3 regions of the Mesorhizobium sp. ESP-6-4 genome follow, and region 1 is predicted to be linked to each of the others. Evidence: predicted binding sites of a transcription regulator. Region 1 holds the regulator's gene; each other region holds the start of a gene.
What was found. The regulator LexA, encoded in region 1, represses DNA repair genes until DNA is damaged. The targets are predictions, from matches to a motif close to TGTTCNNNNTGTGTTCNG.
Positions count from the first base shown of each region.

Region 2: LB523_RS18440 (ATP-dependent helicase) is a predicted target of LexA. The motif match lies at 4,526-4,543, and genes of this name have one in related genera.
Region 3: LB523_RS26335 (ImuA family protein) is a predicted target of LexA. The motif match lies at 4,877-4,894, and genes of this name have one in related genera.

Region 1 covers NZ_JAIUGS010000010.1:47,155-56,974, forward strand. Annotated here, with positions in the region: gene LB523_RS18890 (ComEC/Rec2 family competence protein) at 1-2,030, shown strand, start outside; gene lexA (transcriptional repressor LexA) at 2,067-2,801, opposite strand; gene kynU (kynureninase) at 3,236-4,483, shown strand; gene LB523_RS18905 (alpha/beta hydrolase) at 4,531-5,361, shown strand; gene glp (gephyrin-like molybdotransferase Glp) at 5,410-6,615, opposite strand; gene moaC (cyclic pyranopterin monophosphate synthase MoaC) at 6,615-7,094, opposite strand; gene trpC (indole-3-glycerol phosphate synthase TrpC) at 7,097-7,909, opposite strand; gene trpD (anthranilate phosphoribosyltransferase) at 7,914-8,924, opposite strand; gene LB523_RS18930 (peptidylprolyl isomerase) at 8,921-9,820, opposite strand, start outside.
Region 2 covers NZ_JAIUGS010000009.1:152,481-162,300, forward strand. Annotated here, with positions in the region: gene LB523_RS18420 (GGDEF domain-containing protein) at 1-388, shown strand, start outside; gene LB523_RS18425 (hypothetical protein) at 438-815, opposite strand; gene LB523_RS18430 (sterol desaturase family protein) at 1,058-1,873, shown strand; gene LB523_RS18435 (DUF982 domain-containing protein) at 1,933-2,235, opposite strand; gene LB523_RS18440 (ATP-dependent helicase) at 2,419-4,500, opposite strand; gene LB523_RS18445 (hypothetical protein) at 4,646-4,813, opposite strand; gene LB523_RS18450 (hypothetical protein) at 4,948-5,130, shown strand; gene LB523_RS18455 (LysR substrate-binding domain-containing protein) at 5,399-6,367, opposite strand; gene LB523_RS18460 (hypothetical protein) at 6,480-7,313, shown strand; gene LB523_RS18465 (DMT family transporter) at 7,373-8,458, shown strand; gene LB523_RS18470 (hypothetical protein) at 8,439-8,660, shown strand; gene LB523_RS18475 (MucR family transcriptional regulator) at 9,017-9,466, shown strand; gene LB523_RS18480 (hypothetical protein) at 9,470-9,787, shown strand.
Region 3 covers NZ_JAIUGS010000023.1:29,566-39,385, reverse strand. Annotated here, with positions in the region: gene LB523_RS26360 (ATP-binding protein) at 18-1,520, opposite strand; gene LB523_RS26355 (response regulator transcription factor) at 1,580-2,278, opposite strand; gene LB523_RS26350 (HpcH/HpaI aldolase/citrate lyase family protein) at 2,848-3,729, shown strand; gene LB523_RS26345 (DUF1737 domain-containing protein) at 3,818-4,024, shown strand; gene LB523_RS26340 (metallopeptidase family protein) at 4,295-4,732, opposite strand; gene LB523_RS26335 (ImuA family protein) at 4,917-5,987, shown strand; gene LB523_RS26330 (DUF6504 family protein) at 5,929-7,419, shown strand; gene LB523_RS26325 (error-prone DNA polymerase) at 7,416-9,820, shown strand, end outside.

The DNA of each region.
Region 1 (9,820 bases):
TCATGGCGGCGTTTTTCTGCGCCTTGGGGTTTCTCGCGGCCAAGCTGGAGACCTGGCGGATGGCGACCCCGATGCTGGGTTCCGAAATCCAGACACGGCTGACGGGCCGCCTCGTCACCGCCGAGGCGATGGCCAACGGCCGTGTCCGGCTCACCATAGATCTGACATCCACGGAACGTCCGAAGCTGCGCTACGCGCCGGACCGCATCAGGCTGTCGGCGCGCAGGATCCCCTCCGGCATGGCGGCCGGGTCGATGCTGACCGGCTATGCCAAGCTGCTGCCGCCGACAGGTCCGGTTCGGCCGGACAGCTACGACTTTTCCTTCGACAGCTATTTTGCCGGCATCGGCGCCAGTGGCTTTTTCCTGGGCGATCCGAAACTTGTCGCGCCGACCCCCAGTGCGCCAACGGAGGTGCCGTTTGGCGCACGTGTGGCATCGGCCGTAGAAAACGCACGCGAGGGAATTGCCGACCACATCAGGAGCAGCATCGGCGGTTCCGAGGGCGAGATCGCGGCGGCGCTGATCGTCGGCGTTCGTGCCGGCATTCCGGACGAAATCAACGAGTCGATGCGGCGGACCGGCATCTACCACATCATTTCGATCTCCGGCCTGCATATGGCGCTGGTCGCCGGCACGATCATGGTCCTGCTACGCGGCACCTTCGCGCTGTTTCCGGATTTCTCGTCGCGCCGGCCGGTGAAGAAATATGCCGCTGGCATCGCGCTGGCGTCGATCGCCGCCTATCTCGTGATCTCCGGCATCGTGGTGGCGGCCGAGCGAAGCTTCATCATGCTTGGCGTGATGCTGGTCGCCGTGCTTTTCGACCGCGCGGCGCTGACCATGCGCAACCTGGCGATCTCTGCCATCGCCGTCATCCTGGTCTCGCCGCATGAAGTGGTCGGCCCGAGCTTCCAGATGTCCTTCGCCGCCACCGCCGCCCTGGTCGGCGCCTATGCCGGCTTTGCCGACTATCGCGCCGGCAAAACGACCGCGCCGCCGGCAAAGCGTTCGTTTCTCGGGCTTCTATCGCGAAAACTGGCAATTGGAGCGGGTGGCGCCGCCGTGACGTCGCTCATCGCGGGCAGCGCGACATTGTTGTTTGCCATCTGGCACTTCCAGCGGGTGTCGCCGCTCAGCCTGCTGGCCAATCTGGCGGTCATGCCGATCGTCTCATTGGTCGTCATGCCGTTCGCCGTGCTGAGCGCGCTGGCCATGCCCTTCGGCTTCGACGGCCCTTTCCTTTTTGTCATGGGCAAAGGCCTGACGGCGATGATCGCCATTTCGGCATGGATTTCCGAGCGCTCACCGGTCGACGCCGTTGGGCTGATCTCGATCCAGTCGGTGCTGCTGGCGACGGTCGCGCTGGTCATCGCGACCATGGCTACCACTTGGCTGAGGCTTGCCGCCGTACCTTTCGCGCTCGCTGCGCTGCTGGCCATTCCGCACGTCCGCACACCGGACGTGCTTATCTCGGAGGATGCGCATCTGGTGGCGATGCCGATCGGCGGCGGCGAGCTTGCCGTCAATCGCGAACGCTCCAACGAGTTCACCACCGACAACTGGAAACGGGCGCTGAAAGCCGAGGAGATCGTGCCGCCAGAAAGGTTCGCCAAAGATACGCTGGACATTGCCGATCCCGTCGACCTGCCGCCCGGCTCGCCCTTCTATTGCAGCGGCGATCTCTGCATCGGTCGGCATCCTTCCGGCGCGATCGTCGCGCTCGCCGAGACCCGCGACACCGCCCGGCCGGCCTGCGGCTTCGCCGACCTCATCGTCATCAACGACGCCACGGCCTATAACCCGTGCCGCGATCCGCGTGTGCTCGTCGTCACCAAGCGGCAGCTGGCGCGCGACGGCAGCGCCGCCGTTTTCTTCGATCCGCAATCGGCAACCGCGCGGCCAACCGTCCGCTACGCGGTCGTAGAACCATACCGACCCTGGCACGAGCAGCGGAAATACACGCGCGAGGCGAGGGGACTGGCGCCCTATAAGCAGCCGGAAAAACCAGCCGCCGCACCGGCCCAATAGATTGTCGTCCGGGCGAAGAAGGCCGGGCAGTTCTGCTCAGTAGCGGCGGATAAGTCCGACGAGCTTGCCCTGAACCTTGACCCGATCCGGTCCGAAGATCCGGGTCTCATAGGCCGGGTTGGCGGCCTCGAGCGCGATCGAGGCACCCTTGCGGCGGAAACGCTTAAGCGTCGCCTCCTCATCGTCGACCAGCGCCACCACGATCTCGCCCGGGCTTGCGGTGTTGGCATTGCGGATGATGACGGTGTCGCCGTCGAAGATGCCGGCCTCGATCATCGAGTCGCCCTTGACCTCCAACGCGTAATGCTCGCCGCCCATGATCATGTCCGGCGGCACCGAGATCGAATGCGTCTGGTGCTGGATAGCGTCAATCGGCACGCCGGCGGCGATGCGGCCCATCACCGGAATGGATACGGCCGCCGCGGCCTCGTCGTCATTGCTTGGCGTCGGGGTGCGCGATGGCGTCGTCGGCTTGACCTGGCGACTGAGATTGCCTTGGCCGCCCTGGATGACGCTCGGCGAAAACTTCTTCGCGGCATTCAGGCCAGGCGCGATCGAGTCGGGTAGGCGCAGCACTTCCAGCGCGCGCGCCCGGTTCGGCAGCCGGCGAATGAAGCCACGTTCCTCCAGCGCAGTGATCAGCCGGTGGATGCCGGACTTGGAGGCAAGGTCGAGCGCCTCCTTCATCTCATCGAATGATGGAGGAATCCCGCTCTCCTTCAGGCGTTCATGGATGAACATCAGGAGTTCATGTTGTTTGCGCGTCAGCATCGGCGGCCCCCACGGGTTCTGAAACCAGAATCAGAAAAACAAACCCAGAACAAACACTATCTGTTCCAGTTGTGTTCCGCAACCGTTTAAAGTTTAGTGAATTTGTTAAGGCTGCCGAAACAATGTCGCATCCGGTGATGCCCTGGCCGCCCCTTGTAGACAGCGGCATTGATTCCGCTCGATTTTGGAGCTTCGGTAAGCTGAAACAAGAGCGCCGACACGATCACGAAGCCGCGGATGGGATCACGTCGGCTCGTTCCGTAAGCGCGCGGCAGCGTGAACGAAACGAATCCAAAATGCCAACCTTGGCGAAGTTCCGGTCCGCAGTCTTCGCCGTCTATGGACCAGCTAACATAGGACCAAAGGTTCTTGCCCTGTCGCCGACGGTGGTGAGACAACCCCCTTGGCCAGATCGAAATGGAGGCGGCAGCACAATGAGGGGAATTCCTGATCTCGCCGAAGTCGAGGCGATGGATGCCGCGGATCCGCTGCGCGCCATGCGCGATCGCTTCGTCTTGCCGGAAGGCATCATATACCTCGACGGCAATTCGCTGGGCGCCGCTTCGGTGGACGCCTTCAGCGAGATCGAGACTGCCGCGAGGCAGGAATGGGCGCGGGATCTCATCCGCGCCTGGAACACCGCCGGCTGGTTCGATATGCCCATCGAGCTGGGTGACCAGCTAGGACGGCTGATCGGCGCGAAACCCGGCCAGACGGTCGTTTGCGACACGACTTCGATCAACATCTACAAGGTCCTGCATGCGGCACTTGCAATGCGGCCCGAGCGTTCGGTGATCGTTGCCGAGGGCGACAGCTTTCCGACCGACCTCTACATGGCGGAAGGCGTCGCATCGACGCGGCCCGGCACGGTGCTGCGGCTCGAAGGCACCGATGCCCCGACGATTGAGGAACTGGTTGACGATCGCGTCGCGGTCATCCTGGTCAACCACGTCAACTACAAATCCGGCCGGCTGCGCGACATGGCGGCGCTCACCCGCAAGGCTCATGAAGCCGGTGCGCTGATCGTCTGGGATCTCTGCCACACGGCGGGTGCGCTGCCGGTGGATCTCGACGGCTCGAATGCCGATTTCGCCATCGGCTGCACCTACAAGTATCTCAATGGCGGGCCGGGCTCGCCAGCCTTCATCTACGCCGCGAACCGCCATCACCGCGACATTCGCCAGCCGCTCAGCGGCTGGTGGGGCCATGCCCGGCCTTTCGCGTTCGAGCAGGGCTACGCTGCGGGCACGGGCATCCGGCGGTTCCTGTGCGGAACGCAGCCGGTGCTGTCGATGCGCGCGCTGAAAGGGGCGCTGGATCTCTGGAACGATGTCGACATGAGGGCCGTGCGGAGAAAAAGCGTCGCGCTGACGGACCTGTTCATCCGGCTTGTCGAGGCCAGATGCGGCGGCTTCGGTCTTGAGCTGGAGAGCCCGCGCTCAGGCGCTGAGCGCGGCAGCCAGGTCTCGTTCGCCCATTCAAATGGCTACCAGGTGATGCGCGCCTTGATCGAGCGCGGCGTGATCGGCGATTTCCGCGCGCCATCCACCATTCGTTTCGGCTTCACGCCGCTCTATGTCGGCTACCGCGATGTCTGGAATGCAGTCGAGGTGCTGCAGGACATCCTGCGCACTGGCGTCTGGCAAGACGCGCGCTTTGCCGTCAAAACAACCGTTACCTGACTTTGAATCGGCGATGCCGAACAAATGATCTGATCGCGGAGATACCGTTGCTGGGACATCGTATTGTCGACTGGGATGACGCCTATGCAAATGGCGCCAATATCGCCGGCGGCGACCGCTGGCCGGCGGCGTGGGATGGGCCGGCGCGGGCATTCCGCGAAAGGCTGCAGTCAGAGGGCAGGGCGCGGCTCGATGTTATCTACGGCGAAGCGCCGCGCAATCGCTTCGACCTGTTTCTCCCGTCTGCGGCGCCAAAGGGGCTCGTTGTGTTCATCCACGGCGGCTATTGGATGGAGTCGGACAAGAGCTCCTGGTCGCATCTGGCTGGAGGCGCGCTCGGCCGCGGCTTTGCCGTCGCCATGCCCTCCTACACGCTGTGCCCGCAGACCAGGATCAGCGGCATAGTCGGCGAGGCCGCGGCAGCGATCGAGAAGGCGGCGGCCATGGTCGATGGTCCGCTGATGCTGACCGGGCACTCGGCCGGCGGGCATCTCGCCAGCCGGATGGTGACCACGGTCTCACCGCTATCATCCGATGTGGCGCGGCGCATACGCCAGGTCGTTTCGATTTCAGGCCTGCACGACCTTCGGCCGCTGATGTTCACAGCGCTGAACGAGACCCTGAACATCGACGAGCCGGAAGCGCGGAGCGAAAGCCCGGCATTGTTGCGGCCTCGACAGGGAGCCTGCATCACCTGCTGGGCCGGCGGCGGCGAGCGTGCGGAATTCCTGCGCCAGAGCGCGTTGCTCGCCAACATCTGGACCGGGCTCGGCGCCTCCACCCGTTCAGTGGTCGAGCCGGACCGGCATCATTTCAACGTTGTCGATGGCCTCGCCGACCCGGATCATCCTCTGACCCGTATGTTGATCGACGAATAAGAGTTACGATCGACTTCGTCGACGTATCAGGATCGACCTCGTAGACGCCTAGCGAAGCATGAGCACGCTGCATTCAGCGCCGGCTTCCGCCGCCGGCGCAAAGGGCTCGCGCACGATCAGGCCGTTGGCGTCGGCGAGCATCCGCAGCATCGAGGAGTCCTGGATTCCGAAAGGCGTCGCGACCAAGGTGCCGGCGTCCTCGCGCACGACCGCGCGCACATAGTCCTGCCTGAGGTCGTTGGCTCGCATCGCAGTGCCAAGCCGAGCCGTTCGCATATCCTGATGGTGATCGCGGCCACCGAGCCGGGCAAGCAGCGGCTTCAGGAACAGTTGCGAGCAGACAATGCTTGCCACCGGATTGCCGGGCAGGCCGATGCAGCGGATATGGCCAAGCCGGCCAAACATCAGTGGTTTGCCGGGGCGCATGGCGATTTTCCAGAAATCGAGCTGCATGCCTTCGCCGGTCAGCACGCTATGGACGAGGTCGTGGTCGCCGACCGAGGCGCCGCCGAGCGTGACGATGACATCGGCGTCCGCCTCGACCGCTTTCCGGACCAGCGCGGCAATCGCCTCCTGGCGGTCGGCGGCGATGCCGAGATCGAGCGCGAGCGCGCCGACCGACTGGGCGGCGGCTCCAACGCCGTAGGCATTCGACGAAATGATCTGGTCGGGGCCGAGCGCGCTGCCCGGGGGCAGCAATTCGTCGCCGGTGGCGATGATCGCGACCAGCGGCCGGCGCACGACGTTCAGGGCTGGGTGGTTGGCCGAGGCCGCCAGCGAAAGGGCCGCTGCATCGAGCACGCGGCCCTTTTCGAGCAGCACGTCGCCCTGGCCGAAGTCGAGCCCGCGGCGACGCACATTGCGTCCTTCCGTGGTCGGCTCCGTCACTTCGATCCTGCCATTGCCGAGATCGCGGACGTTTTCCTGGATGACGACCGTGTCGGCGCCCTCCGGCAACGGTGCCCCGGTGAAGATGCGCACGGCCTGGCCTTCCCCGACAGTTCCGGAGAAACCGCGCCCGGCAGGCGCCATGCCGATGACCTCGAGTAGCGCCGGCGCCGAGGCGACATCGCAGAAGCGCGCGGCATAGCCGTCCATCGCGGAGGCATCGAAAGGTGGCTGCGTGCGCAGCGCGACCACCGGCTCGGCCAGCACGCGACCCGCCGCGTCAGCCAGCGGAACGCGCTCGCCCGGCAGAGCCGTCACGCCGTCCAGCAGGCGTTCGAGCGCCTCGGTGACCGGAAGCAAGGCCATTATGAACCTGCCTTGTAGTCGCCTGATTTGCCGCCGGTCTTCTCGACCAGCCGGACGCCGGAAATCACCATCCCGCGGTCCGCTGCCTTGGCCATGTCGTAGATGGTGAGGCAGGCGACTGAAGCGGCGGTCAGCGCCTCCATCTCCACGCCCGTCTTGCCGGTGACGCGGGCGAGCGCGGTGACCTTGAGACCTGGCAAGGAATGGTCCGGCTCGATCTCGACGCCAACTTTGGTCAGAAGCAGCGGATGGCAGAGCGGGATCAGTTCGTGCGTCTTCTTTGCGGCCATGATGCCGGCGATACGGGCAGTCCCCAATACGTCGCCTTTCTTGGCGTCGCCGGCCAGGATCATCTCCAGCGTTTCCGGCTGCATGGAGACGAACCCTTCAGCGACTGCCGTGCGCGTCGTCTCGGCCTTGTCGCCGACGTCGACCATGTTGGCTTCGCCCTTGGCGCCAAGATGAGTAAGGGAGGCCATCCTCAAACGGCCTCGGCACGCGCCTTGCCGGTGAGCAGCAGTTGCGTGGCGGCGGCCACGTCGGCCTGCCGCATCAGGCTCTCGCCGACCAGGAAGGTGCCGATCTTGCTCTTCTCCAGCCGGCGGCAGTCCTGATGTGTGAAGATGCCGCTTTCGCTGACCAGCAGCCGATCCGCCGGCACCATGGCCGCCAGCCGCTCCGAAACGTCGAGGCTGGTTTCAAAGGTTCTGAGATCGCGGTTGTTGATGCCGATCAGCCTCGACGAAAGGCGAAGCGCGCGTTGCATTTCCTTTTCGTCGTGCACCTCGACCAGAGCGTCCATGCCGAGCTCGAAGGCAGTCGCTTCAAGATCCCTGGCAAGCGCGTCGTCGACGCTCGCCATGATGATCAGGATCGCGTCGGCGCCCCAGGCGCGTGCTTCGTAGACCTGGTAGGGATCGAACAGGAAATCCTTGCGCAGAGCCGGGAGGCGCACCGCTGCCCGAGCGGCTGTCAGGAATTCGGGAGCGCCCTGGAAAGACGGGGCGTCGGTAAGCACCGAAAGGCAGGCGGCGCCACCTTTCTGGTAGGCCTGTGCCAATGACGGCGGATCGAAATCGGCCCGGATCAGGCCCCTGGAAGGGCTGGCCTTCTTGATCTCGGCGATCAAAGCGAAGCCGCCATCTCGGCGCTTGGCTTCCAGCGCGGCAAGGAAGCCGCGCGGCGGCTCGGCGTCCCCGGCCTTCGTCTTGATCTCGGCGAACGACACGGCGAGCTTCGCCGCGGCGATCTCTTCACGCTTGTAGGCTTCGATCTTGCGCAGGATATCGGACAAGGGTCTATCCGTTCGAAATCTCGATGAGCTTGTCGAGCACCGCAAGCGCGCGGCCGCTGTCGATCGCTTGCGCCGCCGCCGCGATGCCGTCGGCCAGCGTCGTCACCTTGCCGGCCACAACCAGCCCTGCGCCGGCATTCATCAGCACCGTATCGCGATAGGCGCCGGCGGCTCCGCCAAGCATATCGCGCAATTCCTTGGCGTTGTAGGCCGCGTCGCCGCCGCGCAGCTCTTCTTTTGTGTGCCGCTTCAAGCCAACGGCTTCCGGTGTCAAGGTAAAGCTGCGAATCTCGCCGCCGGCGAGCTCCGCCACCTGGGTCTCGCCGGTGGTGGTGATCTCGTCATAGCCGTCGCCATGAACGACCCAAGCGTGATCGGCGCCCAGCGCCTTGAGCGTCTCGGCCACGGGCATGATCCACTCCGGCAGGAAGACGCCAACCATCTGGCGGCTGACGCCGGCAGGGTTCGACAGCGGTCCGAGCAGGTTGAAGATGGTGCGCGTGCCGAGCTCGACGCGGGTCGGCCCGACATGCTTCATCGCCGGATGATGCGCCGGCGCGAACATGAAGCCGACGCCGGCCTCATGGATGCAGCGTCCGATCGTCTCCGGCGGGATGTCTATTCTAACGCCCAGCGCCGTCAGCACATCGGCGGAGCCGGTCAGCGAGGACAGGCCGCGATTGCCATGCTTGGCGACCGGCACGCCGGCCGCGGCAATGACGAAGGCCGAAGCGGTCGAGATGTTGACCGAATGCGAATTGTCGCCGCCGGTGCCAACGATGTCGATGGCGCCTTGCGGCGCCTCGACGCGCAGCATCTTGGCGCGCATCGTGGCGACCGCGCCGGAAATCTCGCCCACCGTCTCGCCGCGCACGCGCAGCGCCATCAGGAAGCCGCCGATCTGGCCGGGCGTCGCGTCGCCCGACATGATGATGTCGAACGCCTCGCGCGCCTCCTCGAAGGAAAGCGCGGTGCCCGATGCGACCTTGGCTATGTGTGTCTTGAGAGCGCTCATCGTGTCTGTGCTTGCGAAACCGCGTTCGGATCGACGCGAACGTCATATTGCGACTGCAACTGCGCCACCAGCTGGTCGAGCAGATCGTCGGACATGCCGGCGCCGAAGGATTTCTGCGCGTCGTCCGGCACCGCGCTGCCATCGGCGCCCGCCGGCTCGAAGACCTCGGCGACCTTGAACAGGATCTGGCCGTCGCCGGTGGGCGAGGGGATCAAACCGGTACCGCCTTCGCCGACGCCGAACATGGCCGCGGCGCCTTCCTTGCCGAAATCGGCATCGTCGGCTTCGCGCTTCAGGCCGCGCTTGGTCTGCTTGTCGAGCTTGAGCTCGCCGGCGATGACGTCGAGCGCGGTGCCTGCCTTGAGGCGCTTCTCCAACTCCTGAGCCTTGGCGTCGAGCCGCTTGTCGGTCTCGGCCTCCGTCCAGTCGGCGACGACCTTCTTGCGGACTTCATCCAGCGTGCGGTCGCGCGCCGGCGTGACCGACTGCACTTCGTAGAAGACGAAACCGTTGCCGGCAGTCGTCAGGCCCTCGTTCTCGGTATTGGGCTCCGCCGCGAACACCGACTTGATCAGTTCGGCCGATTCCGGCAGGTCGTTGACGATCGTGCCGTCCGGCCGCTGGCCGGTACGGTCGATGGCGTCGATGGTGACGACCTTGAGCTTCAACTTCTCGGCGGCCTGGACCAGCGAGGCGCCCGAGGCGCGGGTGTCCTCGTAGCTGTCATGCACATCGAGCAGGATGCGGCTTGCCTCGCCAAGCGCCAGGTCCTTGCGGATCTGGCCGGACACTTCCGACAGCGGCTTGACCACCTGCGGCTTGATCTCGGTGACGCGCAACAGCACGGGACCGAAGGCGCCCTGCACGACCTGGCTCACCTCGTTGGCATTGAGCGA
Region 2 (9,820 bases), on a different contig from region 1:
CCGCCTCGGTCACGATTGCGGCGACCAGGCGCTGAGGTTGATCGCCGCGACGATCAAGGGGCAACTGCACGGCGCCGACATTGTCGGACGCATCGGCGGCGAGGAATTCGCGGTCTTCCTGCCCGGCGCCGACGCCGCACGCTCGTTTCTGGTCGCCGAATCCATCAGGCGCCGCATCCGCGAGGCCGAGTTTGCGCCGGGCGGCCGGCCCTGGCCGCTTTCCGTGAGCATCGGCGGTACCGCCTTCAGCGGCCCGACCACCTACCATGACATGTTCCAGGTCGCCGACCGCCATCTCTACAAGGCCAAGTCCAATGGCCGCGACCAGGTGAGCTTCGAGATCCCGCGCGGCGGGCCGGCGGGTGATGCCGCCGGCACGGTCCACTGAATCCGAGGTCAACGGTGCCTGCGGTTGAGCAGCGGCCTGTGCTGGCGGATCAACTGGCGCTCGACATTGAGATAGGCCTGACCGGGCCCGCCGCGGTCGGGGTCGACCCCGGCTGATGCACCACCGCCATCAGCATGCCGTGTTCGGCGAGCAGGTTCAGCCACTTCAGCGCTTCCCATTTAGGCGTCGCGCCGCCGCGGCCCGTGAGGCTGCGATTGATGTAGCCGGGATAGGAAAGCAGGCGCTTGCCCGCCGAGGCGCCGCAGGTGCCGATCCTGACCGCCTGGCCGTCGGTGGTGACCCAGGCATAGACGGCTTCGCCGAGTTCGCAGGCCTTCGGATCGGTTATCGTCGCTCGGATCGACGACTTGTCCCGGCCAAGCCGCATTTCGGCCGCCGGCTTGAAACGCTCGCGATCGAGAAACATCCGCCCTCCCGATGCATGTCGCCCGGAAGTGTGCAACGGTTCCGGGACAACGACATGCATCAAAACAAAGACTTAAAGCGCGTCCGCAACTGACATTGTGAACGGCAACCGTCCGTGTGGTGTTTCACGCAGCCGTCGAAAAGTTTTCATGCGATTTCGCAGCGCCGCGTATGCCAGCAACGGTCCGTTCATTCTTTGGCGGCTAGTGTCGGAGACTGGCCTCAGCCGATCCGCGAGCGACCGTGTTCGATCTCATCGACTACAAGGCGGTGCTGGTCATCGCCCTCATCTTCATTCCGCTCGAGCAGCTCCTGCCGCTGCATGCCGAGCAATCGGCCACGCGCCGGCATTGGCTGAACGACGTCTTCTATCTGCTCTTCAACGGCATCGTCATCAAGTTCGGCCTGTTGCTGGTGATCGGCGCTGCGATGCTGGTGGTCCCGCGCGTCGTTCCCGAGGCGCTTTCGGCCGCCGTCCGGTCGCAGCCTTTATGGCTGCAGACGATCGAGGCCCTGCTCATCGCCGATATAGGCTTCTACTTTGCCCATCGCGCCTTTCACGCGGTGCCGTTCCTGTGGCGTTTTCACGCCATCCATCACTCGATCGAGGAGATGGACTGGCTGGCCGGCCACCGCGTGCATCCGGTGGATCAGATCCTGACCAAGTCGGCTTCGTTCCTGCCGCTCTTCGCCCTGGGTTTTTCCGGCGAAGCGGTTCTCATCTATGTGCTGATCTATCACTGGCAGTCGGTGTTCATCCACTCCAACACCCGCATCAAGTTCGGGCCGCTGAGATGGCTGATTGCCTCGCCGCAGTTTCATCACTGGCACCATGCCAACGAACGCCAGGCCTATGACAAGAACTTCGCCGGACAGTTGCCCGTCCTCGATCTGATCGGCGGCACCTTGTTCATGCCGCAACATATGCCGGAAAAATACGGCATCGACGAGCCGGTGCCGCAGCTCTATCACCAGCAGCTCGTCTATCCCTTCGTGACCGCGGCCGAGCCGGTCGCGCCGCTCGCAGAAACGTTACCGGCGGCCGCCAAGCCGGAATGACGTCACGGAAAACCCGCCACTGAGGGCGGGCTTTCCGGGAGGGCGGTCTTCTGTAAAATTCAGGCGGCGAAGCCGCCATAGCCGCGCGCCACCGGCTTGACCGAGACGACCGGCTGCTCCGAAGGCCACAAGACGCCTGCCGTCACCGCGAAGGTGATCAGCGCATCGCGCGCGGCCTCGACCGGGATTTCTCCATTCCGCGCGGCCTCGCAGGCCTTCACCGCGGCGCCATAGCTGAGGCGGCGGCGCGACGGCGGGAACTCGGTCAGGAAATCATGCATCTCGAACAGCGAGGCGATCATGCGCTTGTGGCCGGCGCCGACGCTGAGGGCGACCGGTGTGAAGAACGTCCTGTCGTGCATTCGGACCTCGTCAGTTGGCTGCGGAGGCGGCGAGCCTCCCTGGCTGGGGAAGGACGCCACACAACGCGGCTTGCGGCGGGAGGTTCCACGCATGCCGCTGTTTTCTCAAGGATGGCGTCCCCCCCGCTGACGCGGAGACAAATCGGGCTCTTTGCCTTGCAGTCGCTGGAACGGCCAGGCAGCCTATTTCCACATGCCGCGCATGCGGGCGCCGAGGTCGACCTTGACGCCCGGCCGCTGGCGCGGGTCGTCCTTGAGCGCGGCGCTCGCCCAGGACGACTGCTCGAAGGCCGAAAGCATCGAGGCCGGGATGAAGCGCGTGCGCGAGGCATAGACGTGGCGGTCGCCGCGCGCCGCCTGGTTGTGCGGATAAAAGCGCTGCGGCACGACGAGATGCAGGCTGTCCTTGGCCCGGGTCATCGCCACATAGAGCAGGCGCCGCTCCTCCTCGATGTCCTCCTTGGTGCCGACGCCGAGATCGGCCGGGATGCAGCCGTCAACGGTGTTGAGCACGAAGACGTTCTTCCATTCCTGGCCCTTGGCCGAATGGATGGTCGATAGGATGAGATAATCCTCATCGCGATGCGGCGGCCCGGCCTGGTCGCTTGTTGCGTCGGGCGGGTCGAGGGTGAGCTCGGTCAGGAAGCGCTCGCGCGACGGATAGGTCGATGCGATCTGCTCAAGCTGGAGGAGATCGGCCCGGCGCGTGATCGCATCCTCATGGATGCGCTCCAGATGCGGCTCGTACCACAGCCTGATCCGCTCGAGGTCGGCCGGCCATTTGGCGCCGGCGCGTAAGCCGCCATAGATGTCGAGGAAGACCGGCCAGTCCTGCGCCGCGCGCTGCGGCGGCCGGAAGCGGGCAAGGCCCAGCGTCTCGTCCAGCGATGTCGCCATGGCGTCGACGATCTGCGAGGCGGCGGACGGGCCGATGCCCGGCATAAGCTGCAGCACGCGAAAACCGGCGACGCGGTCGCGCGGGTTCTCGGCAAAACGCAGCATCGCCAGCATGTCCTTGACATGCGCGGCATCGAGGAATTTCAAGCCGCCGAACTTGACGAAGGGGATGTTGCGGCGCGTCAGCTCCACCTCCAGCGGCCCGCTATGGCTCGAGGTGCGGAACAGCACCGCCTGTGCCTTCAGCGCCGTGCCCGCCTCGCGCTCGGCCAGGATCGCCTGGCATACATAGTTGGCCTGCTCGGCCTCGTCGCGCACGCTGACCAGTTGCGGTTTGTGCGAGGACCGGCGCTCGGTCCACAGATTCTTGGTGAAGCGCTCGCTGGCCTCGCCGATCACCTTGTTGGCGGCGGCCAGGATCGTCTCGGTCGAGCGGTAGTTGCGCTCCAGCATGACGATCTCGGTGGGCTTTGCGAATTGTTTCGGGAAATCGAGGATGTTGCGCACTTCGGCAGCGCGGAAGGAATAGATCGACTGCGCATCGTCGCCCACCACGGTCAGCCCGGCGCCGTCCGGCTTCAGCGCCAGAAGGATCGAGGCCTGCAGCCGGTTGGTGTCCTGGTATTCGTCGACCAGCACGTGGTCGAAGCGGCCGCCGAGATGCGCCGCGATCTCCGGCTCGGCCGCCATCTGCGCCCAGTAGAGCAGCAGGTCGTCGTAATCGAGAACATTCTGCGCCTGCTTGGCCTCGACATAGGCCGCGAACAGCTCTTTCAGCTGTTCGGCCCATCCCGAGCACCAGGGGAAGGCCGAACCAAGCACTTCTGCCAGCGGCGCCTGCGCGTTCACCGCGCGCGAATAGATCTGCAGGCAGGTGCCTTTGGTGGGAAAGCGGCTTTCGGTGTTCGAGAATCCCAGCTCGTGTCGGGCAAGGTTCATCAGGTCGGCCGAATCCTCGCGGTCATGGATGGTGAAGGCCGGGGCGAGGCCGATCTGCTCGGCATAGTCGCGCAGCAGTCGCGCGCCGATGCCGTGGAAAGTGCCGGCCCAGGCCAGCGCGTCGGCGATGATTGCCGCGTCGCGCCCCAGCACCTCGCCGGCAATGCGCTCGACGCGCTTGGCCATCTCGGCCGCCGCGCGGCGCGAGAAGGTCATCAACAGGATGCGGCGCGGATCGGCGCCCCTGACGATGAGATGGGCGACGCGATGCGCCAGCGTGTTGGTCTTGCCGGAGCCGGCGCCGGCGATCACCAGCAGCGGCGCCGCCACCTTGCCGTCGCCATGCATCACCGCCAGCCGCTGCTCGTCGTTCAGCCGGCCAAGATAGGCGGGCGCCTCGAAGGACGAATCACGAGCGGCGATGTTCATCGCCCATCAAGCATCGTTTCCGCTTTGTTCGCAATAATTTCCTCGGCCCGCGCAAGGGGGGAGAGATGGCCGCGAAGCGGCCGGAGAGGGGCAGCGCCGACATCCACGCTTCACCGGAAGGGGCTATTCCCAATCGAAAGAGCCGCTACCGCTTCGGCTCGACCCCCATTGCCGCCGACTGGCGCCGCAAATTGCGCCTTTCGTCGCCCGGCATATCCAGCGGCGCGACGTCTCCAGGCACTTCGTCGATGATCCTCACGGCAACGCGATAGGCGGTGTAGGCAAAAAGCCCGGCAAGCAGAAGGCGGACCATAATCAGTTTCCTCGTTGCGTTCGATTGGCTCGGGATTCCAACCGGACTCGGATCGGTTGGTTCCCGCCGGTCAACGCAACCAAACCGCCACCGTCCCGTTTGCCCCTCAAAGGAGCGAACGAGAGGAGGTCGTCATGAAGAAGCTTCCTGTGCTGCTGGCTCTTGCGGCAGGGCTCGTGCTCGCCGCCTGCGACAACAGCGTGCCGCCCACCAAGGCGCCGGGCGATGAAGTCAACCAGAACCCACAGGTCGACAAGAACCCTGTGCCGAAATCGACCACCGGCGGCGATCAGCCGGGCACCCCGCCGAAGCAATAGCGCCAGGGCCGGCCTTGCCGAGATTATCGTCGGGCTGAAACGAAGAAGGCCGGCGCTGCTTGGGAGGAAGCTGGGTAGCGCCGGCCAAGCGGGAAAATCAGGCCCGCCGCACAACACAAGATAGCTGAGTCTCCGCTTCGCGTCATGGCGCGATCACGCTAGCCGGCTAGGGAACCACAGAAAATCACGAAATTCTGCAAAGCCCGCCATTGCGAGGCCTCCGGAGGTGCGGAATTCGCTCAAGTGAGCATCCGTGGAAGACTGGCCTTCACGCCATCGCCACGCGCCGTACCGGCACGTTGGCGATCTCGATGTCCAACTGGCGCTGCGTCAGCGCCGCTTCGGCCATGATCCACCGCTTGAACAGCTCGACCTTGCGGGCGCCGACCGCCTTGATGGGGCTGACGAAATACCAACCCGCCGTGTTGGGATGGTGGACCGCGAAGGGGGCCACCAGCCGCTCGGCGCGGATGTCGCTTGCCATATAGGCGCGGTTGGCGACGGCAAAGCCCATGCCGGCATTGGCCGCTTCGTAGGACATCATGCAGCTATCGAAATAGACGCTCCTCGTTTCGCCAAGCACGAAGCTTGCGCCGGCAAAGCCCAGCCACGACTGCCAGTTCTGCGTGCACGTGTCAGAGTGTAGCAGCGTGAAGTAGCGCAGATCCTCCGGCACTACCTTCGACAGCGGTTTGTCGCCCAGCACCTCATGGAAGAGTTTGCGGCTGCACACCGGCGTCAGATCTTCCTTGAACAGCAGCTCCGACGTGAGACCGGGGAAATTGCCGTCGCCGTAACGGATTTCGAGGTCGTATTCCGAAGTCGAGAATTCATGGGTGGCGTAAGAGGTCGACACCCGCATCTCGATGTCGGGATATTGATGCTGGAAGGCCGAAAGCCGCGGAAACAGCCAGCGCGCCGCAAAGGTCGGCAGCACGCAGATCCGCAACACATGCGCCTGCGACTGGCCGGTAGCCTCCATGCTGGCCGCCACGATCCGCTCCAGCGCCTCGCGCACGCGCGCCACATAGGTCTCGCCCTCCGGCGTCAGTGACACCGCGTTGCCGCCACGCTCGAAGATCTTGAAGCGCAGCTGATCCTCCAGGCTCTTCACGCGCTGGCTGACGGCGGAAGCGGTGATGAATTGCTCTTCGCCGGCGCGCGTGAAATTCCTGTGCCTCGCGGCGCTCTCCACGATTTTCAGCGAATTGAGATTGACCTGACTGAGCAGTCGCACGGGGTTTCGACCTTAAGCTGCGCTTACGCTACCACCAGCATTCCTAAATTTACAGGGGTAGGTGTTTAAATGACTGTTAACCAAGTGTTGCCCCCATCTTGGAGAAAATAGAATGAACGCCCATACAATTCCCGAACTGCGCTGTGCAATGAGCCGCGAGGCCATCATTGGTCATGAGACCTCCTGGAAAGTGTCGGGTTTCGGCGTCGCCCAGTATCGTCACGGTTACGACCCGGCTCTGCTTGCCGCCATCGAAGAAGCGGCGCTCAAATTGAAGGCCAGCCATGCCGTGCACAAGCACCTCGACCTCACCTTCATCACTGGTGCCGACCGCTATATTCCCGAGATCAAGGAGCTCTTGCACGACAAGCTGCGCCTGGAAAGATTGTCCGACATGATGGGAACCAAGCTCGAGCCCTATCCGCTGTCGATCGTCGGCTCGACCGTCACCTTCATGAATCCAAGGGATGGCGCGGTCGAATGGCATTGCGACGGCGTTCCGGTGACGGAGCTCATTCCGCTGTCGATCAGCGATCCTCTCATCGGCGGTCATCTGGAAATCTACTGCGACGATTCCGAGACCGGCCGCTCGATCCTGGAATCCGGCCGCGAGCTGCCGCGCAACAAGATCATGCGCATCGACCACAAGATGAATTACGCCACGCTCGGCCAGTTCCTCGGTGTGCTCCACCGCACCGCGCCGATCCAGCTCGGCGAGCGCGTCACCCTGGTGCTCAACCAGCGCTCGACGGCCAAACCCTATGTCGACGACAACCGCATGTTCTACCTCGCCGCCGACAACGACCATGACCGTGCCTGGGTGAACGAGCTGGCCGAGGATGTCTGGACCAACCAGCTGCCCGCCTACCGCCGCCATGCCGAGGAACATCCTGTGCCGCAGCCGACGGCGGAAGCGGTTTCCGGCGGGGCGAGGGAGTCTTGGTAATGACCGACGATCCGGTCGAGTGTCAGCCGCCTTCAGTGTCGCTGAGCCTCGGGCCGGTCATGCCGGAAAGCCAAAGCCTTTCCGGCGCCCTCGGCGCGGCGCTTGCCTTCGCCCTCGGCGCCGTGGCGCTGTGGGCGACCAACGCCCTAGTCGGCAAGACCTTGCTTGCCGTCTATCCGGTGTCGCAAGTGCAGTTCCTGCAATTTTGCGGCGCGACGATTGTTTTCGCGCTGATCCGGCTCTTTCCTTCCCCCCTTGTGGGGGAAGGTGGATCGGCGCGCAGCGCCGAGACGGATGAGGGGTGTTCCAGCGGAGTGAGACGCTGGCATTCCCTGGAACACCCCTCATCCGTCCTCGCTACGCGAGGCCACCGCCCGGAGGCGAGCCACGGGTCTCGCCCCGTCCTTCGGACCCCACAAGGGGAGAAGGGAAATGCCGCGCTCGCCTATCTCGTCGGCTTCCTCGGCCTGGTCGGCACCATGGTCCTGCAATATATCGGCTTCGCCTCGGCGCCGGTCATCGAGGCGAACCTTGTCGCCTATACTTGGCCGCTGATGACTGCCGCGGCGGTCATCCTGCTTGGCAGGCCGCGGCGTCCGGTGTTGCTCGGGCTGGCGGCGGCGCTTGGTTTCGTCGGCGTGGCGCTGGTGATCTCCGGCGGCCGCGCGCATTTTTGGTCCAACGGGGCATGGTTCGAAGGCGGCAGCCTTGTCGGCTATCTCGCCGCTTTCGGCTCCGCGCTCTGCATGGCCTTCTACTCGTTCGCTGTCGGCCGCCTCGCCGTGTCGCCCGAGCGGCTGCTCCTGCCTTCGGCGCTGATCGGTGTCGCGCTCACCTTCGCCTGGTGCCTTCATGATGGCGTCGTGCGCCCGACCGGCGCGCATCTTCTGCTCGGCTTCTATCTCGGCGCCGGCCCGATGGGGCTCGGCTATTATTTCTGGTCGCGCGCGGCAAAGCTCGACCACGGCGGCAGGATAGCGGTCGTCGCCTATCTGACGCCGATAGCTTCCACGTTTCTGCTGACGCTCTCGGGCGAAAGCTTGTCGATGACGGCTGTTGCCGGCGCCGTCCTCGTCATTGGCAGCTGCCTTGCGGTCGGCATCGAAGGTACGGAGAGCAGGCACAATGTCCAAAATGGCCGTTGACGAGGACGAACGCCGCGCCAGGCAGGAGGCGCACTGGCTGGTCAGGGAGTTTGGCGCGGAGGCGCCGCTCTATGCGGCCATGAAGGCCGAAAAGGCCATCGAGCAGAAGGACTTTAGCCGCTGCGCGCGCTGGAAGCGCGTGCTGGAGATCCTCGCGGAGAGGCCGCCTGCCGAGCTCAGGCGCGGTGTCGCCGCCGGATGAGCGATTTGCCATGGGGCCGCCGAATCGCGCATGGTCGAGCATTCGGCTGGCGGATTGCCGTTGCCGTGCTGGAACTTGGCCTGAACTTCGATTTTTCAGCAACTCCTACCGTAGGTTGAAGTTCTGTAGCCCCTTTTACCTATCCAGGCGGGCGGCCGGTGCTATAAAGCGTGCGCTATAGCTATTAGAATTCCTAACTTGCGCGTTTCCAATCCGTGTAGAAACATCACCCGGTATTGAGTCTCGTAGCTTTACTGACTCTGGACGGTCCGTTGGGGGACAGGTCCAATTCGATACACCGACGAAAGTCTTAAAAAAAGAGCTGGCGATTTGAGGGCCAGCAGAAGGTGAAAAAATTGTCCAACATCGACGACAAGACTGCAATCGAACTGACCGCCGACATTGTCTCGGCCTATGTCGGCAACAATCCGCTCCCTGCCTCCGGCCTGCCCGATCTGATCGCCAGCGTCAGCGCGTCGGTGCGCAGGCTCGCCACCGGCAGCGTTGTCAAGGAGGCGGTGGCGCAGACGCCTGCGGTCAACCCGAAGCGCTCGGTTTTCCCCGACCACATCGTGTGCCTGGAGGACGGAAAGAAGTTCAAGTCGTTGAAGCGTCACCTCGCGACCGATCATAACCTGACGCCGGACGAATATCGTGCCAAATGGGGCCTGCCCGCCGATTATCCGATGGTGGCGCCGAGCTACTCGGCCACCCGCTCGGCGTTGGCCAAATCCTCCGGCCTCGGCCGCAAGCCGGCCGGCGGCGACGCGGCCAGGAGCAAGGGCAAGCGTAAGGTCAAGGCCTGAGGCATGTTGCCCGCAACGGATGATGTCGCGCCATGGCCATTGCGCGACCATCTGGCCGACCTTGCCGCGTTGCGCCGCGGGATTGCTGCGCAGTGCTCAGTGAATGCGGCTCACGGCGTCAAGGCGCGGCGCATCCTGTTTTCGCTGGGCAGTCCGTCCGGCGACCTGCTTGCGGTGCTGGACGCGCTCGACCGGTTCGAGCGCGCCATCATCGAATGCGACGCTCCGCCGGTGATCGAGGCGCACAGGCTGGAATGTCTCGCCGTCCTTGAGCAATTCCAGAAAAAGTGTGAGCGGTTAGGCTCGGCGACTTCGGCGTAGCCTTTCCGCCCGGAACTGCGTCAAAACAGGGAG
Region 3 (9,820 bases), on a different contig from region 1:
CGCTCGGGTTCGCACGCTCAAATCAATGCAGGAAGATCGATCTCGAAGCGCGTGCCGCGCTCGGAGTCAACCAGCCTGATCGTGCCATCATGCGCTTTCAGGAGGGCCAGCACGATGCCGAGCCCCATGCCGGTGCCGCCGGTCTCGCGCCGCGTGGTGAAGAACGGCTCGAAGATCCTGGCGCGGTTGGCGGCCGAGATCCCGTCGCCGTCGTCGCCGATCTGGACCGACGCGCGCTCGCCATCGGCTGAAGCATGGATCGCCACCTGTCGGGCGCCATGTCGTGCCGAATTGTCGATGAGATTGGCAAGCACGATGCCGAGATTCTCGGCCGAGATGCCGAGCCTGATATCGCCGCCGCCTTCAAGCCGCGCTTCCAGCCTTGTGTCGACCGGCAAGGATGCCAACGCAGCATGAAGTGTCGTGTTTTCGCCGCTCGGCTCCAGATTTTCCGCGCGCGCCAGGTCAAGCAGTCGGCGCACCAGGAGATTGAGCCGCCCGGCGTCGGTGACGATGTTGTTGGAGAAACGCTTGCGCTCGGCCTCGTCCATCGCGCCGCCGGAATCGCGAAGCAGCTCCGCCGCGCCCTGGATCGCCGTCAGCGGCGATTTCAGCTCATGCGAGACATGGGTGGCGAAGGTCTGGATGCTGTCGGAGCGCGCCTGCAGTTTTTGCGCCATGTCGAGGAACGCCGCCGACAGCGCCGCCATCTCGCGCGTGCCGTGATGGGCGAGCGGCTTGATCGCCTCGCGGTCGCCGGCGGCGATGCGTTTCGTCCGCTCGATCAGCGCGTAGATCGGCCGGCTGACGGTACGGATGAACACCAGCGCGATCAGCAGCGTGCCGCCGAGGATGGCGATCGCCGCCAACGTCACCTTGCCGCGCTCGCCATAGAGGTGCTTGACGATGTTGTTCGGCGTTCGCGACAGATAGACGACGCCCGCGACCCGGCCGTCGAGTTCGACCGGCAGGGCGACGAAGACGCGCACCCTGGTGCCGCGGCTCACCGAGTAGAGCGGCGGCGGCGGCTGGTCGGGAATGCGCAGCCTGAGCGCGCTGGCATAATGACCTGAAAGCGCGGTCCGCACCTCCTCGACATCGCCGAGCGACTGGCCGACCTCGTCGCCGCCGGCGATCACCACGCCGCGCGGGTCGAGCAGGCGGAAGCCGGCAAGCGTCGTTTTCTGCGTCTCGTCGAGAATGCCGTCGAGCCGCGCGCCTATTGCCGCGAAGGCCGGATCGGCGGTGGCGGGAAGCGCCGCCGGGCGCGTCGGCATGACATCGTCCGAGGCAAGGTCGAGGCGCGGCTCGATCGGATCATAGGGATAGTTGTTGTCCCTTGCCGGATCGGCCGAGATCGGCGACCCCAGTTTTTCCTGGGGAATGCCTGCGGCGCGCACCTCCTGGGCATAGACGGCGGCGACGACCGCGCCTTGCGCGATGAGCTCGCCTTCGGTCTGGCGGATGAGCTGGTTCTCGTAGAGCCGGAAGAAGAACAGTCCGACCAGCGGCAGCGCCATCACCAGGATGAGGATGACGACGACGACGGTGGCAAGCCTGGGCCGCCACTTCTCCTTGCTCAACCACCGCATCGGCCGAGCCGGAAGCCAACGCCATGCACCGTGGCGATCGCATCGAGACAGCCGACCGCCGCCAGCTTGGCCCGCACATTGCGGATATGGCTGTCGACCGTGCGCTCCGAGACATGGATGTTGGAGGCATAGGCATTGGCCATCACCGCGTCGCGGCCAAGCACATGCTGCGGGCGGGCGAGGAAGCCCTTCAGGATCGCGAACTCGATCGCCGTCAAGATGAGCGGCTTGCCGTCGAAGCTCGCCTCATGGCTTGCCGGGACGAGCATGAGCTTGCCATGCGCGAATTGACGGTCGTCGGCTTCTTCTTCGACCGGCGCCGGACGCGCGCGCCGCAGGATGACGTTGACGCGGGCGACCAGCTCGCGCGGGCTGAACGGTTTCGTCACATAATCATCGCCGCCCATCTCCAGCCCGAGCACCCGGTCGATCTCCTCGTCGCGCGCGGACAAAAACAGCACCGGCACGTCGGACTTTTGCCGAAGCCTGCGGCAGACCTCCAGCCCGTCCATCTCCGGCATGCCGATATCGAGCACGATGAGATCGGGCGCGCGGCGCTCGACCGCCTGGAGCGCGGCGGCGCCGTCGGCGACGGCGGCCGTCTTCATGCCGGCCTTTTCCAGCGCGAAGCAGATGATCTCGCGGATATGCGGGTCGTCGTCGGCGACGAGAATGTTGTGCGGCATGAAATCAGCGGCCCGGCGCGTAAGGTTGGATGCGGCAGGATTAGAGCAATTCCAGGGAAAAATGCGAAATTGTTTTCGATCCGGAGTGGAGCGGCCTCGGGGCGAAAAGCAGGATACCCGCCCCATGGCATGGTCTTTGCGGCTCGACGAGCCACCAGCCGTCATTGCGGAGCCGGCGCGGCAGCGACCAGCGGGATGTGTGACGTGTTCGCATGACGCCGGTTTCGCCGGCCGGTGCGGTAAGTGCGCGGCGGAATCCCGGAGCTTTTCAGTAAGGATTTGCAGATTTAGTGCAGGCAGGTCGCCTTTTCGGCGGGATAATCGCGTAGGGCGCTCCCCCTCTCCGTCTCGGCTTCGCCGAGCCACCTCTCCCCCGCCTCTGGCGGGGGCGAGGAACCCAGGCCTGCGAAGGTCGCGCGCCCTCGGCGATTAGCGTTTCCTCGCCCCCAAAGTGGGGGAGAGGTGGCTCGGCGCGCAGCGCCGAGACGGAGCGGGGGCTGGCGCTGCCATATGCGATTGTCCTGTCCCTCCGCCTTGCCTCATCAGCCATCACCCGGCATAGATCGGCGATGGCTCAAGAACCATACCGACCGCGCCGCTCTGTGCTTTACATTCCCGCCTCCAACGACAAGGCGCTCGCCAAGATCGGCTCACTTGCCTGCGACGCCGTCATCATCGATCTCGAGGACGCCGTCCTGCCCGCCGACAAGAAAGCCGCACGCGACAAGGTCGCCGGCATCCTGGCTGGGCGCCCCAAAGGGCGCTGCGAGATGGTGGTGCGCATCAATCCTTTGGCCAGCGAATGGGGCACCCATGACCTATGGGCAGTGGCCAAGGCCGAGCCCGACGGAATTCTTCTGCCCAAGATCGCCACGCCGCGCGACATCCTCGAGGCCGGCGACCTGCTCGACGACAATTTCGCGCCGGACAGCGTGAAACTATGGGCGATGGTCGAGACGCCCAGGGCGCTGCTCAACATCGGCGCCATCGCCGAACTCGGCCGCGATCCGGCTTCGAGGCTGGCTTGTTTCGTGACCGGAACGAATGACCTGGTGAAGGCGACCGGCATCCTGGCGACGCCCGACCGGCGCTACCTGATGCCGTGGCTGATGCAGCTGGTGCTTGCGGCGCGGGCCGGTGGCCTCGACGTCATCGATGGCGTTGCCAATGATTTTCGCGATCTCGACGCTTTTGCCCGCGAATGCGCCGACGGGGCGGCCATGGGTTTCGACGGCAAGTCGCTGATCCATCCCGCCCAGATCGAGCCGGCGAACCGCGCCTTTTCGCCGTCGCCCGAGAGGCTGGCTGCGGCCCGTGCGATCAAGGATGCGTTCGCGCGGCCCGAGAATGCCGGCAAGGGCGTGATTGCGATGGACGGGCGCATGGTCGAACGGCTGCATCTGGCGGAAGCCGAGAAACTTCTGGCGAAGGCCGCGATCATCGGCGCATGATGTCGGACGAAACACGATTTTTCAGCCCGGCTTTTCGCCCAATCACGACAAATTAGTTACGACAGATTAGGCACGACAGGATCAATCCATGAAACTCTACCGCTTCCTCACCGGCCCGGACGACGCCACCTTCTGCCACAAGGTGACGGCAGCCCTGAACAAGGGCTGGCACCTGTTCGGCTCGCCGACCTATGCCTTTGACCAGCAGACGAAGTCGATGCGTTGCGGCCAGGCTGTGGTGAAGGACGTCGAAGGCCAGGACTACGGCCCGGACACCAAGCTCAGCGACTGGTAGGAAAAGGAGCGGCGACCGTCTGACTTCGTCATCCTAGGGCGGAGCGACGCGAAGCGGAGCGCAGACCCTAGGATCCATTCCGTTACGCCAGCCCAATAGCGCCGCGATCGAGAACAAAGCATCGTTCCGGGACGCCTCCCGTCAAGGCAAAGTAACTTCTGAACCGTTGCGGCGCCCGCACGTCACGGCATGGATCCTAGGGTCTGCGCGCGTCGCTTCGCTCCTTGCTTCGCCCTAGGATGACGATTTTCATGGGGTGGCGAGATGCCCTCAGCCTGCCGCCGCCTGCTCCGCCGCCTCCTCGATCCGCTCCATGTCGTCGTCCGACAGGCCGAAATGGTGGCCGATCTCATGGATCAGCACATGGGTGACGATGTCGCCCATCGTCTCTTCATTCTCGGCCCAGTAGTCGAGGATGGCGCGGCGGTAGAGCGTGATGCGGTTTGGACCTTCGCCGGTCTGCGGGTTCCAGCGCTCGGCGATGCCGCGCCCCTCGAACAGGCCGAGCAGGTCGAAGGGCGTCTCCAGCGACAGATCGTCCATGATCTCGTCGGTCGGGAACTCGGCGATCTGGATGATGATCTCGCCGGTGAGCTTGCGGAACTCGTCCGGCAGATGGGCATAGGCCTCCAGCGCCAGAAGCTCCATCTCGTCCATCGACGGCGAGAGCTGGTCGTGCCAGGTGCGGGTCTTGTAGATGCGGGCCATGAAATGTCCTTTAATCCCGGCATATAGGCTTTCACGCCGATTGAGGCAAATGGACCGGCTGGGGTGTTCGCTTTCAAGGTAAAAGACGAAGGAATAAATTCCTTGCGACTCTGCTTGACTCTTCCGGGCGCCTCTGGAATCTATAGGAACATAACAGGAACAACTGCTGCTGGAAGTGAACGTCATGGCGATGAGCGCCGTGGCGCGGGACACTGTTTTTGCCCTGCGCCGCCAGATCGCGAAGATCGAGGGAACGCTGCCCGAGCGCCTGCAGGCGCCCTCGGGGTGCGCGCCCGAAGCAATCCCAGGAAAAGTGCGAAGCAGTTTTCCCTCCGGAATGGCGCAAAACCAAACATCCAGCGATGCCGCCGGGCCGGACATGACGATTGTCCGGCGCGGCCTTGCCGTGGCTTCGGCGGATGCCTTCCTGCACACCGGCATCGATAGGCTCGATGCAGCGCTTGGCGGCGGCCTGCCCAAGGCAGCGCTCAGCGAAATCCATGGCCTGGAGACCCGCGATGCCGGCGCCGTTGCCGGCTTCGCGCTCTCGCTCGTAAGCCTGGTCCTCAGGGAGAAGCAGGGTCTGCCGATCCTCTGGGTCGGCACGGCGGAAATCTTCCACGAGGCCGGCATGCCCTATGCCAGGGGCCTTCATGCCCTGTTCGGCATCGAGCCTGGGCAATTGCTGTTTTCCGAGGCGCCGAAGCTGCTCGACGCGCTGTGGATCGCCGAGGAGGCGGCCCGCATGACGGCCTTTGCCGCGGTCATCCTCGAGATCCGCGGCAGTCCGCGGCTTCTCGACCTCACCGCCACGCGCCGGCTGCATGCGCGGGCCCGGAGCGCCGGCCGCCCGCTGCTGTTGCTGCGCCAGGCCGGCGAGGCCGATCCCACCGCCGCTCCGGTGCGTCTCATCGTTTCGGCGGCGCCTGCGGCAAGCCGCGAGACCCTCGCCGGGCCGCTCGCCGGCTCGATCGGCCGCCCCGCCTTCAAAGTCGATATCGGCAAGAGCCGCACGGCCCTGCCTGGACAGTTCACACTGGAGTGGAACCCCAATGAGCACGCTTTTGCAGAAAGAACAGAGAATTCTGTCGCTGTGGTTCCCGCATCTGGCCGCGGAGCGGATCCTGCGCCAGCGTCTGGGGCGGTCCTGGCGTTCCCGGCCCTCGCATCGCCTGCCGTCGCTTCAGCCGCCGCTGGTGATCAGCCATCGCGACAACAACACCCAGCGCATCGCAGCCCTCGACGAGCGGGCTGAGGCGCTCAGATTGAAGCGCGGCATGGGCATCGCCGATGCGCGCGCCATGCATCCCTCGATCGATGTGGTCGAGGCAGACCCGGAAGCCGACCGCCGTCTGCTCGAAGGCCTTGCCGACTGGTGCGACCGCTACACGCCGCTGGTGGCGATCGACGGCGAGGACGGGCTGTTCCTCGACGTCACCGGCTGCACGCATCTGTTCGGCGGCGAGCGCGCCATGCAGGACGAGATCCTCGCCCGCTTCTTCCAGCAGGGCTTCGATGTCCGCGCCGGGTTGGCCTCGACGCCGGGCGCCGCTTGGGCGGCGGCGCGCTTCCATGGCGATCGCATCGTGGCCGGCGGCGAGGAGGAGGCGCTGCTTTCGCCGCTGCCCTTGTCGGCGCTGCGCATCGCGCCGGAGACCCGCGCCAGCCTGGAAAGTGTGGGCCTGCGCACCGCCGGCGCGGTGATGGCAGCACCGCGCGCGCCGCTTGCCCGCCGTTTCGGCGCCACCTTGCTTCTGCGCCTCGACCAGGCGCTCGGCCGCCTCGACGAGGCCGTGTCGCCGCGCCTTCCCGTCGCGCCGCTCTCGGTCGAGCGCCATCTTGCCGAGCCGGTCGTGCTCACCGACGACATCGAGCGGCTGGTGAGCCGGCTGGCGATCGCCTTGAAGACCGACCTCGAACGCCGCGGCGAGGGTGCAAGGACGCTGGCGCTGCTTCTCTTCCGCGTCGATGGCGCCGTCAACCGCATCGCCGTCGGCACCTCCCGCCCGATGCGCGAGCCGCGGCTGATCCAAAGACTGTTCCATGAGCGGCTCACCGCGCTGGAGCAGAGCATCGACGCCGGCTTCGGCTTCGATCTCGTGCGGCTGTCCGTGCTGTCGGTCGCGGCCTTCGACTTGGCTCAGGGCGACCTCACCGGCGAGACCGACGACGATGACGCCGACATCGCGCTCTTTGCCGACCGCGTCCGCGCCCGTCTCGGCGAAGCCGCCGTGCTGAAGCCGGTGGTCGTCGAAAGCCATCTGCCGGAACGCGCCGTCAAAACCGTACCTTTCGCCGAAGCGCCGCAAGGACGCGCCCCGGCGGCCGGACGGACGCCGCCGCCCCGAACAGCGCCACCGATGACCGTTTACCCGCCGGAGCGGCCGGTGCGCCTGTTCCGCTCGCCTGAGCCGATCGAGGTGCCGGCGACCGAGATCCCGGAGGGACCGCCGATGAATTTCCGCTGGCGGCGCGCGCTCTATCGTGTCGCCCGCGCCGAGGGGCCGGAGCGCATCGCCGCCGAATGGTGGCGCCAGCTGCCCGGCGAGGAAGAGGCGCCGACCCGCGACTATTACCGCATCGAGGACAGCGAGGGGCGCCGCTACTGGCTCTACCGCCAGGGCCTCTACAGCAGCGCGCCGCAGGCCGCGCCGCCGCGCTGGTTCATGCATGGGGTGTTCGCATGAACGCGCTGACCGTCATCCCCTATGCCGAATTTGGCATCCAGTCGAATTTCTCCTTCCTGCGCGGCGCTTCCAAGCCCGAGGAGCTGGTGGTCACGGCGAAATTCTACGGCTTTGCCTCGATCGGGCTTGCCGACAGGAACACGGTCGCTGGCGTCGTGCGTGCCTGGCAACAGGCCAAGGTGGAGAAGATGGCCTATCATCCCGGCTGCCGCCTGGTGTTCGGCGACGGCACGCCGGATATCCTCGCCTATCCCCGCGACCGCCAGGGCTGGGGCCATCTCTGCCGCATGCTCACGCAAGCCAATTTGCGCGACGAGAACGAGAAGGGCGCGACGCTGCTCCAGCTGAGCGACCTGCTCGAATGGGGCGATCGGATGTCGCTGGCGATCCTGCCCGATCTGTCAGCAGGCGCACAAGACAACCTGGCATTCATTAGCCGGTTTAAGGATTGCTTCGGCGCGGCGCTCCGTCTTGCCGTGGCGCCGGACTATGGCGGCAACGACCGTTTCCGCATCGAGCAGGCCGCAGCGATGGCTGACCATGCGCGCGTCCCGCTGATGGCGACCAATGACGTGCTCTACCATGCCGCCGATCGCCGGCCGCTGCAGGATGTGCTCACCGCGATCCGCCTCAACACGCCGGTTTCCGAGGTCGGGCTGGAGCTGATGGCCAATGCCGAGCGCCACCTGAAACCGCCGCTGGAGATGGCGCGGCTTTTCCGCCGTCACCCGCAGGCGTTGGCCGAGACGCTGCGCTTCGCCGACGAGCTCGCCTTCTCGCTCAGCGACCTCGAATACAATTATCCGGACGAGCCGACCGAATCCGGGCTTGGACCGCAGGCCGAGCTCGAACGGTTGGCGCGGGAAGGCGCGGCCGTTCGCTATCCGGCCGGCGTTCCCGAGGATGTGCTGAAACGCATCGACAGCGAGCTCGTTTTGATCGAGCGCCTGAACTATGCCCGCTATTTCCTCACCGTCCATGACATCGTCAAATTCGCCCGCAGCCAGGGCATCCTCTGCCAGGGCCGCGGTTCGGCCGCCAATTCGATCATCTGCTTCTGCATCGGCATCACCGAGGTCGGCCCCGATCGCATCGACACCTTGTTCGAACGTTTCATCTCGGAGGAACGCAACGAGCCGCCCGACATCGACGTCGACTTCGAGCATGAGCGGCGCGAAGAGGTCATTCAGTACATCTATACGAAATACAGCGCCAAGCGCACCGCCTTGGCCGCCGCCGTCATCAGCTATCGCGGCCGCTCGGCCCTGCGCGAGGTGGCCAAGGCCATGGGCTTGTCGGAGGATGTCCGCAGCGCGCTCTCCAGCACCATCTGGGGCTGGTCGACCTCCGAGCTCGGCGAAAGGGAAGCCAATGCCGGCGGCCTCGACCGCACCGATCCGCTGTCACGTCAGGTGCTGGAACGCGCCAACGAGATCATGGGCTTTCCCCGCCATCTTTCCCAGCATGTCGGCGGCTTCGTCATCACCCGCGACCGGCTCGACGAGGTCGTGCCCATCGTCAAGACGGCGATGGAGGAGCGCAAGATGGTCGAGTGGGACAAGGACGATCTCGATGCGGTGAAGATCCTCAAGGTGGACGTGCTGGCGCTCGGCATGCTGACCTGCCTGAAGCGCGCCTTCACCTTGCTCACCGATCATTATCCGCGGGCGCGGGATCCATTTGGACAGCCTTATGTGCTCGCGACCCTTCCCGAAGAGGACAGGCGCGTTTACGCCATGATCCAAAGAGCCGACACGCTCGGCGTCTTCCAGATCGAGTCGCGTGCGCAGATGTCGATGCTGCCGCGCCTCAAGCCGGCAAATTTCTACGACCTCGTCATCGAGGTGGCGATCGTGCGCCCCGGCCCCATCCAGGGCGACATGGTGCATCCCTATCTGCGTCGGCGGCAAGGCAAGGAGAAGGCCGAATACCCCAAGCCTGAGTTGGAAGAGATTCTCGGCAAGACCCTTGGAGTGCCTTTGTTCCAGGAGCAGGCGATGAAGATCGCCATTGTCGCCGGCGGCTTCAAGCCGGGTGAGGCAGACGAGTTGCGCCGCGCCATGGCGACCTTCAAACGCACCGGCACGATCGGAAATTATGAAACGCGAATGGTCGAGGGGATGGTCAAGAAGGGCTATCCCAGAGAGTTCGCCGAGCGCTGCTTCAAGCAGATCGAAGGCTTTGGCGAATATGGCTTTCCCGAAAGCCATGCCGCGTCCTTCGCGCTGCTTGTCTATGCCTCCTGCTGGTTCAAGACCTTTTATCCCGACGTGTTCTGCGCCGCGATCCTGAATTCCCAGCCGATGGGTTTTTACCAGCCGGCCCAGCTCGTGCGCGATGCGTGCGACCATGGCGTCGAGGTGCGCGAGGTCGACATCAACCATTCCGTCTGGGACTGCAC